Regions from separate parts of the Micromonospora sagamiensis genome, predicted to be linked through region 2. Evidence: riboswitches for the same ligand, from Rfam matches in the RefSeq annotation. Region 2 holds a riboswitch; each other region holds the start of a gene.

Region 1 (3,467 bases), 1.4 Mb from region 2:
TCGAACTGACCGCCGCCGCCCTGCGGGAAACGGTTGCCGCCCTCGCGGCGCAGTTCACCACCGGTGCGCCGGACCCGGCAGAGCGAGGTCGACGGCCGTGATCTACCTGACCGGCAAGCGGCTCGGGCCGCACCAGATCCGGAGCGTGGAATTCGACCGGTGCTGGCGCGGACTCGCACCGGACCAGAGTCCGTTCCCATCTCGACCGGGTCGCCGGGGAGGTCGAGCGGCTGCACCGGCACATCCGGGCCGTGGAGGCCGACGGCGACCGGATTCGGCAGGCGCTGCGCTGCTGGCAGTCCGAGTACGCCCAGCGCCGGCCGGCGGACTCCGGCCCTCGGCACGGGCGGTGGTGACGTTGAGCCGTTGAGTCCTGCACCTGCCGCTGACACTGCCCGACCGGGGGTACGCCGTCACCCTGGTGGTGGCGCTGCGCGACTCCCTCGGACACGTGCCGGAACTGGACTTCGGGGAGGCCACGCTCAGCGCGGAGGACGACCAGTCGCGGCGTATCCGGATCTGGTGTGACGCGCGGCTGGGCGACGGACGGCGGTGTGTGCTGCCGATCAGGCACGACGGGAGGTGCCGGTGACCGGTGGGCGCATGGACGGGGCAGCTCCACAGCGTGCCGGGTGCGACCCCCGGCCGAAGCGGCCCCGACGAAGACGGACCCCGGCCGAAGCGGCAAGGGACCGGGGCCGGACCGGTGACCGGACCGGTGAACAGCCTGCGAGCTGCGGCTTCGGACCCGGCAGAATGGTCCGGCCGGGGCACCCGCCGCACCAGGACCGTTGGGAGAAGCATGGGCCACGACCACAGCCGTCCCACCGCCGCCGCGCCACCGCGCGTACGGCGCGTCCTGATCGCGACCGTGGTCCCGCTCTTCCTGGTGACCCTGGTCGCGGCGCTGGTGCTCTGGCCCCGGGACACGCCGTCGGTCGGCGGTGGCGAGGACGCGCCCCGCTACCACGGCACGGTGACGCGGGTGGTGACCGAGCCCTGCCCACCCGCCCCGGAGACCCCGGAGGGGACGACGGAGGGGCCGTGCGGCACCGCCACGGTCACCGTCGACACCGGGCCGGACGCCGGACAGCGGGTCGACACCCCTCTGCCGGCCGGCCCGGGAGCGCCGTCGGTCGAGGTCGGCGACGAGATCGTCCTGGTGGTGCTGACCGACCCGGCCGACCCGACGGTCAGCGCCTACAGCATCGCCGCCCACCAGCGGGGCAAGCCGCTGATCTGGCTGGCGCTGGCGTTCGCCGTCGCCATCGTCGCGTTCGGTCGGTGGCGCGGTCTGGCCGCGCTCGGCGGACTGGCGGCCAGCTTCGCCATCCTGCTCACCTTCGTACTGCCGGGCATCAGCGCCGGGCAGGCTCCGCTGCCGGTGGCGGTCACCGGCGCCGCGCTGATCATGTTCGTGGTGCTGTACCTCACCCACGGGGTCACCGCGCAGACCTCCGTCGCCGTCCTCGGCACCCTGGCCAGCCTGGTGCTCACCGGCCTGCTCGGCAGCCTGGCGACCGCGTTCACCCACCTCACCGGGTACGGCTCCGAGGACGCCACCACGCTGTCGATGTTCCAAGCCGACGTGGACCTGCACGGGTTGCTCCTGGCCGGGATCATCATCGGCTCCCTGGGCGTCCTGGACGACGTCACGGTCACCCAGGCGGCCACGGTCACCGAGCTGGCCCACGCCAACCCCGGTCTCACCCGGCTCCAGCTCTACCGGGCGGCCACCCGGGTCGGCCGGGCGCACATCGCCTCGACGGTCAACACGATCGTGCTCGCGTACGCGGGCGCGTCGTTGCCCCTGCTGCTGTTGCTGACCGCCGACACGCGCGGGGTCAGCGAGATCGTCACCAGCGAGTTCCTCGCCCAGGAGATCGTCCGCAGCATCGTCGCGACGCTCGGCCTGATCGCCGCCGTACCGATCACCACCGGCCTGGCCGCCCTGGTGACCACCGCCGGCCGGGGTGGTACGCCAACCCGCCGGCTGCCCCGGCCCGCCGGCGAGCGGGACGAGGCCCTCGCCGCCCTGAGCGGCCCCCGGGCCGCCACCGGACCGACCGATTCCGCGCCCGCTCCGGGCCGCTCGGCGGACACGGATCCGACATGGTGACACTCCATAACGTCACCGCCAACCGCCCTGATCTTGACAAATGTGACAGGAGTGACGGAAAGCATTAGGGAAATAACGCTTTTGGTCGGGATCCGGGCGTAGAACCCCATGCCCGCCGTCAGGTAACCTCGCTGCCGGTTACCGCCGAAGGCGCGCACCGGCGCCAGCGGGGCCACCGCCTAATCGCCCACCGGCGAACCGGGGAACCAGGTTCATGGGGTGCATCCGCGTCAGCGGTAGGGGCCACTTCCGCCCCGAACCCGTCAGCTAACCCGGTCGGCGGTCGACGGAAGGGAAAACTGTGACGGCACCCCTGCGCCGCTGGCTGAAACCTGTCGTGGTCGTGATCGCCGCCCTCGCCGTGGCCGCTGGGCCCGCGCCGGCACTGGCGGAGCCGTCGAGCCCGTCGGGGCACGACGGAGAACAGCCCACGCTCCTCAACGAGGTCATCGAGGAGGCGAACCGCAGCTACACCCAGGCCCAGGCGAAACTGAACGCCTCGAAGAAGCGTCAGCTCACCCTCGCCCTGGAGGTCGAGCGGACCCGGAACGAGTTGAAGGCGCTCACCCCACAGGTGGCCACGATCGCGGTGCGGTCCTACATGACCGGCCGGGTCGGCCCCGCCTCCATGCTGCTGGACAGCGACACGCCCGACTCGTTCGTCAAGCGGGCCGCCGCGCTGGACGAGATGAACATGGTCAACAGCAAGAAGGTCGCCGCCGTCGCCGCCGTCAAGGAGCAGGCGGAACGGGCCAAGAAGGCGCTCGACGCCGAGGTGCTGGAGCAGCAGAAGCAGGCGGACATCCTGCAGAAGCGCAAGCGCGAGGCGGAGCGGTCGCTCGCCCTCGTCGGCGGCGTCGGGCTGACCGGTGGCCTGGTGGACGCCACCTCCCCGATCGCCCGGATCGGCCCCGGGCGGGACAGCAACGGCAACTGGCGCCCGCTGGGCTGCACCGAGGACGACCCGACCACCGGCGGCTGCATCACCCCGCGCACCCTGCACATGTACAGGGAGGTCAAGCGGGCCGGCTTCAACCTCTTCGTCGGGTGCTACCGGCCGGGCGGGCCGTACGAGCACCCGAAGGGGCGGGCCTGCGACTGGTCGCTCCAGAAGTCGGGGTTCAGCAGCTGGGACACCCGCGCGGAGCGGATGTACGGCAACAACCTCACCGCGTTCCTGGTCCGTAACGCCGACCGGCTCGGCATCTACTACGTGATCTGGAACAAGCAGATCTGGTTCCCGGCAACCGGCTGGAAGTCGTACAGCGGCCCCTCCGACCACACCGACCACGTACACGTGTCCATGCTCTGACCTGCGCCGGACGAACACGGGCCCCGCCTCCACACA
Region 2 (3,467 bases):
ACCGGCTGGACGGGGCCGCTGGTGGCGGTCGGCTTCCTGCTGCTGAACCTGCTGCTGGCCTGGCTGCTGTACCGGTGGGTGGAGACCCCGATGATGCGCCTGCTCGCCCCCAGCCGGAAGCGTCCCGCCCCGGCCGCAGATCCGTCCGCGACCGGGGACCGGGCGGCCGTGACGCCCCGGCAGCGGGCCGCCGACGGCGGCGGCCGGGGCGGACACGCCGTGGTCCCGGCCGGTGACCAGGCCGCGGGTTCCGGCACGGCCGGCATCGATGCGGGTACCCGACGTTCGGGGTAACCTGCTCTGCGTGTCTCCCGTCGTGCTCGACTGCCATCGATGGCGGTCGGTGCGCCGGGCGTTCCGGGTGTTCACCAGCCTCGCCGTGGCGGTCGCCCTCGCGCTGAGCGGCGGCGCCCTCGCCGGCGGCCTCTCCGCTGGCGGTGTGCCAGCCCTCGCCGGGGGAAGCCTCTCCGTGGGACGGCTGCCCGTCCTGGTCGGGTCGTACCCCGCCCACCGGGTCACGGCTGACGGGGTCGAGCCGGTGGCCCGCGACGAGGCGGGCACGCCCTCCGGCACCGGCCCGGCCGGCGGCGTACCGGTCGTGGTGGTCGCGTCCAGTGCGGTCGGCCAGCCCCCGGTCCGGCCGCTGGTCGGCACCGACGCCGGTGCGGCCGGCTCCCGGGCACCACCGCCTCGCTGACCTGTCCGCCCCGGGTGTCCCGTCCCCGGGGTCCGAGCTGATCCGACGAACCTCACCCCGCACCGCCGACGGTCCACCGGTGGCTGCGACGATGGTCGCGCCCCGCGCCCGAGGCGTCCGTGCGGCCCCCACCCGCTCCGTGTTCCGTGAGGTGCCGACGATGGACATCGTTCTCTACGAGTTCCTGGTGGACGTGCCCCGGGCGGCCGCCATCTGGTCCGCCCTGCTCGTGCTCGCCCTGACCGTGCTCACCGTCCTGGTGGCACGCCCCGAGCGGGAACGGGAGGGGGTGCCGCCCCCACCCGCCCCGGACCCGGCCGCTGGCGACCCCGCCGTCGGCGACCCGGCCGACCTGCGCCGGTACGCCGAGGAGGTGGCCGTCGCCGCGGCCGGGGCCGCGCAGACCGCCCGCCGCCGTCGGACGGAGTGGCTGACCGCGCAGGAGCGGGTCGACCAGGCCTGGCGGGCGTACGACGAGGCGGAGACCGCTGCCCGTCGCTTCGCCGGGGCCACCGCCCTGCCCGCCCCCCGGACGCCCCGCACCCCGGCCGAGTACGTCGCCCGCGAGCGGTTCCTGCACCGGTCCGCGATGGCCGCGTACTGGCGGGGGGACCTGTCGGTGCGGGAGCTCAGCGACGTGTTCGCCCGCCGCAACGGGTGGGACCCCCGTCTGCACCCGGTCGTGCAGGAGGCGGTCCTGCACCGGGTGCTGCGCGACCTACGGCGGGTGGAGTACCGGACGGCGGCCGAGCGGGAGCGGGCGGCCTGGCAGCGGGCCGAGGTGGCCGCCAGGGCGGCGCGGTCCCTGGCGGAGGAGGCGTCCCTCGCCGCGGAGCGCCTCCGGGCGAGCACCTCGACGGTCGTCGCCGCGTCCCGACGTGTGCCCGGCGCGGTCCGTCCCGCTGCCCGGTGGCGGCCGGCGCGGGTGGGCTGACCCTGACCTGACCGGTCCCGTTCCCGGGCCGCTGCGGGGTCCCTGTGGCACTGCGGGGTCACCGCAGCCGGCGGCGTGACCGGATCGTGACGTGACCCGGGCCACGCCCTGCCGTGCGGCACGTTCGACCCCGGTCGTCCCGTTCCGCGCCCGGTGCGGCGGCCCGGTTGTGCCGACCCGTGGCGGTAACCGCCTCGACGATGACTGGTAAACGGCTCGTCCCATTGAGCGACGTCAGCCCGGCAACGCACCGAAATTCCGGGTGTGAGGGGCCGTTCAGCCTGCTCACGAGGGTTGGCAGCGGATCGAGGTATCAGTAGTGTCGGCCCGTCTGGTGCGGTCGTAGGTCGCAAAGGGCGACACCGCGCCGGCCCGCTTAATCGTGCTCGACGAGCCGGGGACCCACGTACGTCCGGGGTGAATCCGCGGGGCCGACCCGCGGTAGGGCGATCTTCCCGCCCGAATCCGTCAGCTAACCCGGTAGGCGGTATCGGAAGGAGTAGTCCGTGCTGTACACCCCCGTTTCCCGGTTCCTCCACGGTGCCCAGGTGCCGCCGGCCGGCCGTCCGCGTCGCCGGCACTGACTCCGGCGTCCGCCCTCAGACGCCGTCCGAGCGGGCACCCTCCGCGACCCGTCGATCCCGCGTGCGGTACGTCCGCGCGCCGATGAGGTGCGCCGCTCTCCACCCCTGCCTTCCGTGGAGGAATCCGTGAAGTACCCGGTCCCGCGACCGTTCACCCTGTTCCGAACCCGCCGGTCCTACCAGGTGACCGCCTCGGCGGCGGTGCTGGTGGCGGCGTCCACCGCCGGCGTCCTGCTCGTCGACCCCGACACTCCGGTGCGCCGGGACGACACCGTCGCCACGGCGGCCGAGCCGGACCGGTCGACCGCCGCCTCCCGGCACCGCGACCGCGCCACCGCGTCCCCGGCCACCCCGTCCGCCGTCGCCACCACCCCACCGGCCACCGCGGCGACGCCGGCCACCCGGTCCGCCTCGCCCGCCGCCACCCGCTCGGCGGACCCGGACCTGACAACCAGCCCCACCCCGCCGAAGCCGCCCGCGTCGAAGGTGCTCGACATCCAGTACCAGGAGCAGACCACCTTCTACTACTGCGGTCCGGCCGCCACCCGGATCGCGCTCACCGCCCGGGACGTCGTCCGCAGCCAGGACGACCTCGCCCGGCGGCTGAACACCACCGAGGCCGGCACCAACTCCGCCGAGGACACCACCCGGGTCCTCAACGACCTCGTCGGCCGGGACGTCTACCGGACCCGGACGATCCCCGGTGGCGCGGCCACCCCGGCCCAGATGGACCGGCTCCAGGCCGACGTGGTGCGGGCCGTCGGCAACGGGTACGCCGTCGTGGTGAACATCGCCGGTTCCGCCACCGACGTGGCGGGCGGATGGCACTCCTACCCCGGCGGGCACTACCTGACCGTGGTCGGTTACCGGGACAACGGTCGTACCGTCAAGATCGCGGACCCGGCGAACGCCGCCGCCGGTTCGTACTGGATGACCACCATCAGCCTGGCGCACTGGGCCGCCACCCGCGGCTACTCCGCCTGACCCGCGCGGGGGTGCAACCGCTGCGGTGGTAGGAGGGGACCCCTGCTCCTCAAAATGCGGTAACAGGGGACCCCTCCTACCACCCGCGGGGGCGCCGGGTTCAGCCGGTGACGGACTCCGTCCCGACCGGCCGGTGCGTGTCGCCGGTGCGGGAGGCTGGCACGGCGGCTGGCGCGAGGTGCGCCCGGGCGGCCGACAGGAACCCCTCGGCGTACGACTCGACCGGGAAGTCGCCGAGGTAGTGGGTGCGCATCGCCCAGCGGGCCTC
Region 3 (3,467 bases), 1.8 Mb from region 2:
GGGCGAGCATGGCCACGTCGACGGTGAACTCGAACAACCGCCAGTCCGCCCGGGGCTCGGCCCGGAAGTTCTCCGCCAGCCGGGCCACCCGGGCGTGGTCGGTGACCGGGCGGGCGTGTCCGGCCACGTACGCCTCGTCGTCGCTCTCCTCCGGCGGGAACGAGTGCAGCGCGTACCGCCCGTCGCGCTCCAGGTCGCGGCGCTTGGGCGAGTCGATGACGAAGCAGAAGAGTCCCTCGTCGGTGATGACCGGGGAGACCGGATGGACCCGGGGGCCACCGTCGGCCCGGACCGTGGCCAGGTAGCCGAAGCCCGGGCCGTACTGCTGCATGAGAAGGCGGATCGCGTCGGCGAGGCGGGGCTCGTCGGCGGCGAACTCGGACCAGGAAGCCATACCGACATCCTATCGAACACGCGTACGAAAACGCAGCCCGACGCGCTGGTCACCCGCCGGATCGTGGGGCCGGTGGTCCTCGCTATGGTGGTGCGATGCTGCTCTCCGACCGGGACCTCGTCAGCGAGATCAAGGCTGGCACGCTGGCGCTGGAGCCGTTCGACGCGAGTCTGGTGCAGCCCTCCAGCATCGACGTACGCCTGGACCGGCTCTTCCGGGTCTTCAACAACCACCTCTACACCCACATCGACCCGGCGCGGCAGCAGGACGACCTCACCTCGCTGGTGGAGGTGCCCGAGGGAGAGCCCTTCGTGCTGCACCCCGGCGAGTTCGTGCTCGCCTCCACGCTGGAGGTCATCTCGCTCGGCGACCAGCTCGCGGGCCGGTTGGAGGGCAAGTCGAGCCTGGGCCGGCTCGGCCTGCTGACCCACTCCACCGCCGGTTTCATCGACCCGGGCTTCTCCGGCCACGTGACGTTGGAACTCTCCAACGTGGCCAATCTGCCGATCACGCTCTGGCCCGGCATGAAGATCGGTCAGCTCTGCATCTTCCGGCTCTCCTCGCCGGCCGAGCATCCGTACGGCTCCGCCGTCTACGGCTCGCGCTACCAGGGGCAGCGTGGGCCGACCCCGAGCCGGGCCTGGCGGAACTGGCGCACCTGGCCCACCCGCTGAACGTTGCCGCCCCCGCCACCCCTCGTTCCGGTGGTGGTGATGGTGTTCGCTCCGCTTCGTCAGGTGGCTGCAGGGGACCCCTGCTACACAAAATGCGGTAACAGGGGTCCCCTGCTACCACCTCAGCCCGGCCGACCGTAACTGTGCACCGGGCCGTCGTCGACGCGCTTCATCTTCACCGGCGCGCCGGCCCGGGAGGCGTGCACCAGCCAGCCGTTGCCGACGTACATGCCGACGTGGTGCAGGTCGGCGTAGTAGAAGACGAGGTCGCCGGGGCGTAGGTCGTTCCGGCTCACCGGTGCGGTCGCCCGTCGCTGCTGGGCGGCGTTGTGCGGCAGTGTGACCCCGGCCCGTGCCCAGGCGGCGAGGGTGAGCCCGGAGCAGTCGTACGCGTTCGGCCCCTCGGCCCCCCAGACGTAGGGCTTGCCGATCTGGGCGCAGGCGAAGCCGACGGCCCGGCCGGCGGCACCGCCCGGGTAGACGGCGGGGCAGGGGGCGGGGCGCAGGCTGGTGCCACCGCCGTCGCCGTACGCCTTCAGGCGCATCTTCTGCAGGCGGGCGATGTCGACGTCGATCTGCCGCCGCTTGGCGTCCAGTTGGCGTTCGGCCTGACCGAGCTGTGCGATCAGCCGGTCGAGCGGAGCCTTGCGGGCGCTGAGCTGGTCTCGCACCTCGACCACGTGCCGGATGTCGTCCTGCTGCCGGCGGGCGAACTGGTCGAGCAGTTCGAGCTGGTGGACGACGGTGGCTGGCGACGGGTTGGCCAGCATGGCGTTCAGGGCGGAGGCGTTCTCCCCCTTGTACGCCCGGATCGCGAGCCCGCCGACCTTGCTCATCGCCTGGTCGATCTGGCGTCGCAGCGGCTCGATCCGGGCGGTGAGGGCCGCCGCCTGCCGCCGCTTGGTGGCGAGCGCCTGCCGGGTGGCGTTGTGCTGTTCGATAACCGGTTCGAGGGCGTTCCACTCCCGGTCGATCTGACGTTCGATCTCGGCGACCGAGGGTTCGGCGTGGGCCGCGCCGGCACCGCCCGTCACGAGGACGGCGGCTCCGGCGAGGACGGTGATGACGGTGGTGAAGCGGGACCAGCATGGACGCGGCGCAGCCGTCGTCCGGGCAGCCGGGGCCGACCGGGCGGACGGTGGCCGCGGGGCATGGTGTGCCACCGGGCTCCGTACTCCTTCTTCCGTTGACCGCCTACCGGGTTAGCTGACGGGTTCGGGCGGGAAGGGAGCGCCCTACCTGGCGTACGGATTCACCCCGATGGTGCTGGTGGTTCCCCGGCTCGCTCTGCTGTGGCGACGTTTCTCGTTGTGGCGACGTGCGTCGTGCGACTCGGCGGTGTCGAGCCGTTGCCGCCTCCGAATGGCGGACCTGTCACCGGCTCGGCAAGTGCCGAGACTAGGGACGGCCGTCGTCGATCCGCAACACGCTTCGCGGGAGTGCCACCTGCCGATTTCCGACAGTAACCACTGTGGGCGCCGTTCGTTGGCCCATCGCGACGCGGGTCCCCGGCCAGTGGCCGGGGACCCGCGTCGTCAGGATGGATCGGTCAGTACGGGCGGCGGAAGCCCGCGACCGGCATGTGGTTGATGCTGGCCACCTGCACCGGCTTACCGGCCCGGGGGGCGTGCACCATGATGCCGTTGCCCAGGTAGAGCCCGACGTGGTGCAGGTCGCTGAAGAAGAAGACCAGGTCACCGGGGCGGGCCTCGGAGCGGCTGATCGACTTGGTCTCACGCCACTGCGCGCCGGTGAAGTGGGTCAGGTGGATACCCGCGGCCTTGTAGGCGTACTGGGTGAGCCCGGAGCAGTCGAACGAGTTGGGCCCGGTGGCACCCCAGACGTACGGGTCACCGACCTGGGCGCAGGCGGTCCTGATGGCGGTGTTGGCCTTGCTGCTGATCACGCCCTTGATCAGCGGGCAGCCGGGGGCGCTGACCGCGGTCTTCGGCATGGACGCCCGGAGCCGCTTGATCTCCGTATCGATCTTCGCCTTCTTCGCCGCCAGGTCCTTCTCCTGCTGGGTCTGGCTGGTGATGAGGGTGTCGAGCTTCTGCTTCTCGGCTTCGTACTTCGCCTGGATCGCCAGCACGCCCTGGAGTTCCTTGCGCTGGTGGGCGGCGAGCCGGTCGAGCAGGCCGATCTGCTCGGCCAGGGTGCCCGGCTTCGCGCTGACCAGCAGCGCGCCGATCTCCTGGGACGGGCCGGTCATGTAGTGCCGGGAGGCCAGGGCGCCGATCCGGTTCATGGCCATGTCGCTCTGCAGCGCGAGCGGCTGGATCTTCTTCGCCAGGTCGGCCGACTTCTTCTGGTTGACCTTGAGCTGGCTGCGGACCTCGTTGTACTTCTCGATGGTGGGCTCCAACTGCTCCCACTGCTTGTCGATCTGCGCCTCGATC
Region 4 (3,467 bases), 3.2 Mb from region 2:
TCTTGTCGCCGCCGGTGGCGTCGCCGCCGAAGCCGCTCTTCTGTGCGGCGAAGTCGCAGGCCCGCCCCTTGGGGTGCTCACCCGAACCGCCGGGGCGGTAGCAGGAGACGTACCGGGTGAAGCCGGCGGCCTTGGCCTGGTTGAGCGCGTGCAGCGTACGCGGGGTGATGCAGCCGTCGGCGGGCGTCGGGTCGTTGACGCTGCACGACTCGGGTGGCCAGGACCCGTCGGGGTTGCGCGGCGCCGGCTTCGCGGTGGCGGACCGGGTCGAGTCGCTGCCCCCGCTGGGGCGGGTGGCCGCGGTCTTCCGGTTGGCGACCACCAGGGCCTGCTCGGCCTGCTGCTTGCGCTTTTCCATCACCGAGACCTGCTTGCGCTGCTCGGTGATCTCCCGGTTCAGTGCCGTCTTCGCCCGGTTGGCCTGCTCCCGGGTGGTCAGCAGGCCGCGTAGCTCGCGGTCCTCGTTGGCGGCGACCGCGTCCAGCGCGACGAGCCGGTCCATGAAGTTGTCCGGCGAGTCGCTGGACAGCAGTGCCGAGGCCGGTCCGAGTCGGCCGGTCCGGTACGCCAGCCCGGCGATCACGCCGACCTTCTGGTCCCGGACCGCCAGGTCCTTCTCGATGGTGGTGAGCTGTTCGTTGATCTTCTGCTGGCGGGCGACCGACTTCGCGAGCGCGTCCTTCGCGTCGAGCCAGCCCTTGCTGGCCGCCTCGAGTTGGGCGCGCAGGGCGGGGGTGCCTCCCTCGGGGTCGTCGCCGGGGGCCTTGGCCGCCAGCGGGGGCGCCGCCGCGGCGGGGACCACGCCGACCGGCGTGGCCGCGACGCCGAGGGCGAGCGTCGCGGCGATCAGGGCCGCCATCCGGGCGGCGGTACGTCGTACGGGTGCCACTACTGGCATGCACATGTCCTTCCGTCAGCCGCCGACCGGGTTAGCTGACGGGTTCGGGACGGAAGATCCCTACCGCTCACGCGGATGCACCCCAAGGACGTGGTTCCCCGGCTCGCCGTCATCGGCGATTAGGCGGCGGTCACCGCAGGCGCCGGAGGGCGCCGCCTGGCGTTGACCGGGTCCGAGACTACCGAAGCCGGTGTCCCAGGGGCAGCGTTGGCCACACCACTCCCAGGGGTCCTCACCGGCATATCCGACATAGGCGGACAATACACGCCGAGATTTAAGTTTGCCCTAATTACCACTCGACCCGGTCACAGACGCCGGGCGACTGGCCGGGCTCGAGCTGGAGCGTGGCGTGCTCGATGTGGAAGTCCTCGTGCAGCGCGGTCCGCGCGGCGGCGAGCACGGTGCCGACCTCGGCCGTCGGGTCCGTGGTCAGGTGGGCCGAGACGACCTCCATCCCCGAGGTGAGCGTCCAGAGGTGCAGGTCGTGCACCTCGACCACGCCGGGGACGGCGCCCAGCCGGTCGCGCACCGCGCCCACCTGGAGGTGCTCCGGCGCGGCCTGGACCAGGATGCGCAGCGCCGCCCGGCCCAGCCGCCAGGTGCGCGGCAGGATGAAGACCCCGATCGCCACCGCGACCAGCGGGTCGGCCCACCACCAGTCGGTCAGCGCGATGACCACCGCAGCGGTGATCACACCGACGGAGCCGAGCAGGTCGCCCAGCACCTCCAGGTAGGCCCCGCGCAGGTTGATGCTCTCCTTCGCGCCCTCGCGCAGCAGCCCGAAGGCGACCAGGTTCGCCAGCAGGCCGAGCACCGCCACCACCAGCATCGGGCCGGTGGTCACCTCCGGCGGGTCGCCGAACCGGCGGACCGCCTCGACGAGCACGTAGACCGCGACCCCGGAGAGGAGGACGGCGTTGGCCAGCGCGGCGAGCACCTCCAGCCGGTAGAGGCCGAAGGTGTGCTGCGGATCCCGGCCGGCCCGTCGGGCGGCGGTGATCGCCGCCAGCGCCATGCCGATGCCGAGCACGTCGGTGAACATGTGGCCGGCGTCGGAGAGCAGGGCCAGCGACCCGGTGCCGAGCGCGGTCACCGCCTCGACCGCCATCAGGACGGCGAGCAGCCCGAACGCGGCCCAGAGGCGGCCGGTGTGCCGCTGTGCGGCGTGTGCGATCCCGCCGTGGTGGTCATGACCTGCGCCCACGCCCCCACCCTCCGTTCCCCGTTCGGCCCGGACCCAATGTATGTTCACATCGCTATGTATGCAAGTAAGGGCGGGTCACCCGCCCGGAACGGAAGCGGCCGGCCGCCTGGAGAGGCAGCCGGCCGGGGCGGGGCGGACGGGTCAGCCGACCGGATCGATGGTGGTGAGCCGCTGGGTGGCCCGGGAGAGCGCCACGTAGAGGGTCCGTACGCCGGAACCCGGCTCCGCCCGGATCTCACCCGGCGCGACCAGTGCCACCCCGTCGTACTCCATGCCCTTGGCCTGGAGGCTGGTCACCACCTGGAGGCGCGGCGAGTCCAGGTGGGCCAGCCAGCCGGCCACCTCGTCCCGGCGGGGCACCGGCGTGATCACGCCCACCGTCCCGGCCACCTGGGCCAGCAGCGCGGTGACCGCCTCGACCGTCCGCGCCGGCAGCTGCGCCATCGGCACGGTCAGCGCCACCGGGTGCACGCCGGTGGACCGGACCGCCGTCGGCAGCGGGAGGTCCGGGTGGATGGTGCGGATCTCGGCCGCCGCCACCGCGAAGATCTCCGCCGAGTTGCGGTAGTTCGTGGTCAGGGTGAACTCGTGCCGCTTACGCCGGCCGAGCGCCTGGTCGCGGGCCCGGGCCAGCTCCTCCGGGTCGCCGGTCCAGGCGGTCTGCGCCGGGTCGCCGACCACCGTCCAGGACGCCAGCCGGCCCCGCCGGCCGAGCATCCGCCACTGCATCGGCGACACGTCCTGCGCCTCGTCGACCACCACGTGGGCGTAGTCGCGGTAGTCGGCCGGGCGTTCCCGCGCCGCCGCCCGCTGCGCGCGCTGCCGGTCGCCGAAGGTGCTCAGCTCGCGGACCCCGCCGGCCAGCTGGAACGGGTCGCGCCGGCGGCGGGCCGGCTTCACCGGCTGGCCGAGCAGCGCGTCCAGCTCGTCCAGGAGCGCGATGTCGGCGATGGTCAGCCCGTCGCGGTCCAGCGTCCGCCAGGCCGCCGTCAGCGTGCGGATCTCCGCTCCGGAGAGGATCCCCCCGGCGTACGCGCGCAGCCGGTCCGGCCGGGCCAGCCACCCGAGCACGTGGCGCGGGTGCAGGCGCGGCCACCACGCCTTGAGGAACTCCCGGAACTCCGTCCGGTCGGCCAGCTCGTCCTCGAAGGCCCGCTGCTCGGGCAGGCCGGGTACGCCCAGCCGGCGGACCTGCGCCCAGAGCGCGGCGAAGATCCCGTCGAAGCCGGCCCGGCGCACCTCGTTGCGGCGGGCCCCCCGGGGCAGCGCCCGGGTGCGGATCGCGTCCAACTCCGGCCGGGTCAGCCGGAGCAGCTGCCCCCGGTAGAGCAGGCGCAGCTCGTCCGGGCCGTCGGGGACCGCGTC

What was found. A riboswitch is a leader RNA that binds a small molecule or an ion and turns the genes downstream of it on or off. The one in region 2 is predicted to bind cyclic di-AMP.
Region 1: it holds a riboswitch for cyclic di-AMP, as region 2 does, so the genes downstream of both, IGA62_RS15655 (coiled-coil domain-containing protein) here and IGA62_RS21790 (C39 family peptidase) in region 2, are expected to answer to the same signal.
Region 3: it holds a riboswitch for cyclic di-AMP, as region 2 does, so the genes downstream of both, IGA62_RS13465 (C40 family peptidase) here and IGA62_RS21790 (C39 family peptidase) in region 2, are expected to answer to the same signal.
Region 4: it holds a riboswitch for cyclic di-AMP, as region 2 does, so the genes downstream of both, IGA62_RS04715 (coiled-coil domain-containing protein) here and IGA62_RS21790 (C39 family peptidase) in region 2, are expected to answer to the same signal.

Annotation. Positions count from the first base shown of each region.
Region 1 is NZ_AP023438.1:3,545,228-3,548,694, reverse strand. Features, by position in the region: gene IGA62_RS15665 (hypothetical protein) at 1-101, shown strand, start outside; gene IGA62_RS15660 (YibE/F family protein) at 803-2,119, shown strand; cyclic di-AMP (ydaO/yuaA leader) riboswitch at 2,286-2,416, shown strand; gene IGA62_RS15655 (coiled-coil domain-containing protein) at 2,421-3,431, shown strand.
Region 2 is NZ_AP023438.1:4,926,027-4,929,493, forward strand. Features, by position in the region: gene IGA62_RS21775 (acyltransferase family protein) at 1-294, shown strand, start outside; gene IGA62_RS21780 (hypothetical protein) at 305-697, shown strand; gene IGA62_RS21785 (hypothetical protein) at 858-1,631, shown strand; cyclic di-AMP (ydaO/yuaA leader) riboswitch at 1,995-2,133, shown strand; gene IGA62_RS21790 (C39 family peptidase) at 2,330-3,199, shown strand; gene IGA62_RS21795 (CDP-glycerol glycerophosphotransferase family protein) at 3,300-3,467, opposite strand, start outside.
Region 3 is NZ_AP023438.1:3,101,287-3,104,753, reverse strand. Features, by position in the region: gene IGA62_RS13475 (pyridoxamine 5'-phosphate oxidase family protein) at 1-394, opposite strand, end outside; gene dcd (dCTP deaminase) at 490-1,068, shown strand; gene IGA62_RS13465 (C40 family peptidase) at 1,191-2,231, opposite strand; cyclic di-AMP (ydaO/yuaA leader) riboswitch at 2,245-2,376, opposite strand; gene IGA62_RS13460 (C40 family peptidase) at 2,618-3,467, opposite strand, start outside.
Region 4 is NZ_AP023438.1:1,158,306-1,161,772, reverse strand. Features, by position in the region: gene IGA62_RS04715 (coiled-coil domain-containing protein) at 1-898, opposite strand, end outside; cyclic di-AMP (ydaO/yuaA leader) riboswitch at 903-1,034, opposite strand; gene IGA62_RS04710 (cation diffusion facilitator family transporter) at 1,188-2,102, opposite strand; gene IGA62_RS04705 (HelD family protein) at 2,244-3,467, opposite strand, start outside.